Regions from separate parts of the Shewanella sp. SP1S2-4 genome, predicted to be linked through region 2. Evidence: riboswitches for the same ligand, from Rfam matches in the RefSeq annotation. Region 2 holds a riboswitch; the other holds the start of a gene.

Region 1 (2,187 bases), on a different contig from region 2:
ATACCAACACAGTAATAGGCAAGAATAAACCTAAGATCTTACCGGTTTCGGCTTCAGGTAAATCCGCATTGGCTCCAGGCGGTAATCCCTTTGACTCATCGTATAAATTACCACGTTGGGCATTGAGTTCATGCTCGCGCATTGGCCCAACATCTAATCCCATAAAGACAACGAAAAGTAATAATAACAAGGAGAAAATTGCATAGAAGTTCATTGGGATCATTTGAATAAAAATACTCAAATGGCCAGTATCAGCAAAACCATGGGCCGTTAATATTCCACCAATAAGTGCAATAATATACGCGCCCCAACTTGATACTGGAGAAATAACGCACACAGGTGCCGCAGTCGAATCTAATAAATAAGCTAACTTAGCACGGGAAATATAATAACGGTCGGTAACAGGTCTAGCGACCGAACCTACGACTAAGCTATTGAAATAGTCGTCAATAAAAACCACACACCCTAAAAACATGGTTAATAATTTAGCGTCACGTTTATTACGTATATGTAAACGAGCCCAATCGGCAAAAGCCCGCGCGCTGCCACTGACAGTAATTAACGCTGTGATCATTCCCAGTACAATTAAGAAACCGAGAATATATAAGTTCCACGAATTAAGGCCTTCGCCCGTCCAAAAAAGTCCTTTAACGCCATTAAATACAAATTCACCCGTCGCTACAGGTGAAAATTGATTGAGCAATAAAGCACCAATTAAAATACCTAACCCCAAAGAAAGCAGTACACGGCGAGTTAAGATCGCCAACACAATAGCCACCGCAGGCGGCAGCAAGGAAAGTGCCGAATCGGCATAATTCATAACAGTCATTGATTATTATCTTCGTTAAATACGAATGGAGGGCGACTGAACTGGTGGGGAAAGGCAATAGATACCCAAGGTCACCTGTCCTATCAGTAGCGCTCCATAGTAACTATTTCCAATATCCGTATCGGAAAATACTATGGCAGTGTTGCACCTATTAGGTACAACCCCAGCAGTTGATCGTGATAAATCGAACCACTTCGGCACCAAATCCTTTCGCAATCGATCAACGGAATCACCCTACTGATCACTACTAATATTTGGCGCGCCTCTACTTCTAAGAACGCCCGTACCCGAGCGTGAGGCACATAAAAACATAAGCGGCTTAGCAGATGCTAGCGCAAAGCCACTTAATGTGACCTAGATCACATTTTAAATCAACCGAGACTTGTGATCAGCTCAGGAACCGCCTCAAATAAGTCCGCAACTAAGCCATAATCGGCAACTTGGAAAATTGGCGCTTCAGGATCTTTGTTGATAGCAACGATAACTTTTGCGTCTTTCATACCCGCTAAATGTTGAATCGCGCCAGAAATCCCCACGGCAATATACAAGTTAGGCGCAACAATTTTTCCGGTTTGACCGACTTGTAAATCGTTAGGCACAAAGCCAGCGTCAACTGCCGCGCGTGATGCGCCAACCGCAGCACCGAGCTTGTCAGCAAGCTGCTCTAACATGCCGAAGTTTTCACCACTGCCCATACCACGGCCGCCAGAAACAATAATGCCAGCATTACCTAACTCTGGACGGGCTGATACCGTCAAAGATTGAGAAACAAACTGAGTTCTCGCTTCAAACACTTTATCGAGTGTCGTCACAGCCGCGCTGTTACCTTCTGGCGCAGCATCAAACGCACTGGCGCGTACTGTCATCACTTTGATGGCATCATGGCTTTGCACTGTCGCTAAGGCGTTACCCGCATACACAGGACGCACAAAGGTGTCAGCATTGACGACGGTAATGACTTCAGAGATTTGCGCAACATCTAATAATGCTGCCACACGCGGAAGCGTGTCCTTACCTAAGCTCGAAGCAGAAGCCAGAATGTGGCCATAGTTTGGCGCTAAATCCACCAGCAATTTGGCAAAATTTTCCGCTAAATGCGCTTCATACACGCTGGCATCTGCAACGAGCACTTGGCTAACGCCTTGTAGTGCTTGCGCAGCTTGGACAACCGCGCCACATTGGTGACCCGCAACTAGTACATGCACTTCATCGCCAATGGCGCGGGCGGCAGTGACTATTTTTGCCGTATCGAGTTTCAGTGCGGCATTATCATGTTCAGCTAATACTAAAATGGCCATTTAGATCACCTTCGCTTCATTTTTTAACTTTTCAACTAGCTCAGCTACCGACGCTACCAT
Region 2 (2,187 bases):
TAACACACACAGATTATGTGGGCTGGCGCCTTGGCAAATCATCCGCACATTGTGTGGCTCAAGCACTTCAAACACACGGCGACAAATACCCGGCGTGGTCGCAATGCGGTTACCGATAATCGCCACTAAGGCCAAGCCATCTTCGACACGCACCCGACAATGCTGTGATAATTCTTGCAACAATGCCTCACTCAACAGACCTTGGCCGCTAGAGTCTGAACCGGTTTTATCTAGGGTTAGCGACACGTTTACTTCTGAGGTGGTAATTAAATCCACACTGATCTTATGTCGTGCTAATGTCGCAAAGGTTTCCGCTAAAAAGCCCTGCGCATGCAACATTTGCAAGCTGTGAAGATTTAACAGGGTTTGATCGCGGCGCAAAGCCACGGCGCGGAATACGGGCGCATCTTCCACTTGATGACGGATCCAAGTCCCGCCTTTTTCAGGCTCTTTACTTGAACCCACAAACACTTGAATTTGCTGACGAACGGCAGGAAGAATAGTCGCTGGATGCAATACCTTGGCACCAAAGGTCGCCATCTCGGCAGCCTCATTGAAACTGATCTCGGCAATCGGAAAGGCATTGGGCGCCAAACGAGGATCCGTTGTATAAATCCCAGCGACATCGGTCCAAATCTCTACCGCTGAGGCGCGTAACGCTTCGGCTAACAACGCAGCAGAATAATCACTACCGCCGCGACCTAACGTTGTCGTTTGACCGGCGTCATCGGCACCGATAAAGCCTTGTGTCACAATCACTTGTTCCGCTAGCAGTGGCTGTAGATAATCACGCGCTAGAGTCGCAATCTGCTCGACCTGAGGTTCGGCGCGGCCAAAATGGCTGTCAGTACGTAACACTCGGCGCACATCGAAGGCACTGGAGTTGACACCTTTCTCGCGGATCACCGCCGAAAACAACGCCGAAGAACATTGCTCACCGAGGGACAACAACTCATCCATAGTCGCTTTGCTGCGTTGTGATGCGAGCGCTTCACTCAATACCGACATGCGACTCAATAATTTATCTAATGCGGCGGCCACATCGTTAGGACGACCGAGCTTATCTAAAATCGCATATTGAATTTGGGCAATTTGTTTTAATCGCTGTAATCGGCCATCGTCGTTGATCGATTCTTGGGTCAATTCCACTAACAGATTAGTCACGCCGCTCGAAGCGCTGACCACGACTAAACGACAATGAGGATTAGCTAACACTATGTCTGCACAGCGATTCATAGCGTTATAGTCGGCAACTGAGGTGCCACCAAATTTTGCGACAACGAGGGACATTAGCGCACCTCCGTGAAACACGTAGGGCAACAAATAAATGCAGATTGAATAAGATATTGATTAACTAACATGATCACACTCCGAACTGACTTCGTTCGAAGAGCCTGGTGCTCAATGATAACGCACCCCAAAAGAAGGGAAACAGCAATCGTCACCAGAAGCTCTCCACCAATTACAGGTGACAATCGTCAGGATTCAGCCTGAGCGACCGACATAAACATGCAGCAACCATATCTATGCCTCGGCGTTAATCTCCCTCATCAGTCATCGCTGGAGTTTGTGCTCCTCTGACCGACTACCTAGTTAACGCTCCTCTTCTGTTCCTTTCCTAGGAAAGGGACGAAAAAAGTAGCAATAAACCCCTAATGAAGTCAATGCTAATTTCATAACAAATGAACAATTTAAATAAAATCTTTTGAAAACAACTAAATGTTCAAATCGGGTAGCTCGTATACCAGCTGCACATAATCTCTAAATTTGCCTAAACACACTTCATCATGTCCATCCAAGGTGCAAGGCACTAAGCTCACATCCCCTTGTTCGACAACATAAATCGCGTATTGATTAAATTTCTTACCCAATTGCAATGCCATCGTTCTATCGATAAACACGGCCCAGCTTTTTTCCATGTGGGATAAATCCGGTGCAGCGCCCACTAAAGCACGATAAGGGCTACCGAGTAATTCAATTTCACGAAGAAGTTGGCGATCGAGTAAACGGTTTTGGCTAGGAGAGAGAAGCTTTGAAGCGGGATTATGAGCGGTAATAACAGCAAAGGAAAAATCACAGGATAATGCTTGAGTCAGCAAAAACAACGGCGCTTGGTAACATTGCCACAAATTTTGAGTCGTATTGTCCATTGGTAGTCTAGTCGAAAAATGAACCCAAGCTAGTGTA

The links. A riboswitch is a leader RNA that binds a small molecule or an ion and turns the genes downstream of it on or off. The one in region 2 is predicted to bind lysine.
Region 1: linked by a shared signal. The riboswitch ahead of Q4Q52_RS16455 (Na+/H+ antiporter NhaC family protein) and the one ahead of lysC (lysine-sensitive aspartokinase 3) in region 2 are both predicted to bind lysine.

The regions. Positions count from the first base shown of each region.
Region 1 is NZ_JAUOET010000020.1:56,995-59,181, forward strand. It holds gene Q4Q52_RS16455 (Na+/H+ antiporter NhaC family protein) at 1-829, opposite strand, end outside; lysine riboswitch at 909-1,105, opposite strand; gene Q4Q52_RS16460 (electron transfer flavoprotein subunit alpha/FixB family protein) at 1,201-2,127, opposite strand; gene Q4Q52_RS16465 (electron transfer flavoprotein subunit beta/FixA family protein) at 2,128-2,187, opposite strand, start outside.
Region 2 is NZ_JAUOET010000002.1:241,826-244,012, reverse strand. It holds gene lysC (lysine-sensitive aspartokinase 3) at 1-1,290, opposite strand, end outside; lysine riboswitch at 1,441-1,615, opposite strand; gene Q4Q52_RS03255 (DUF3293 domain-containing protein) at 1,716-2,150, opposite strand.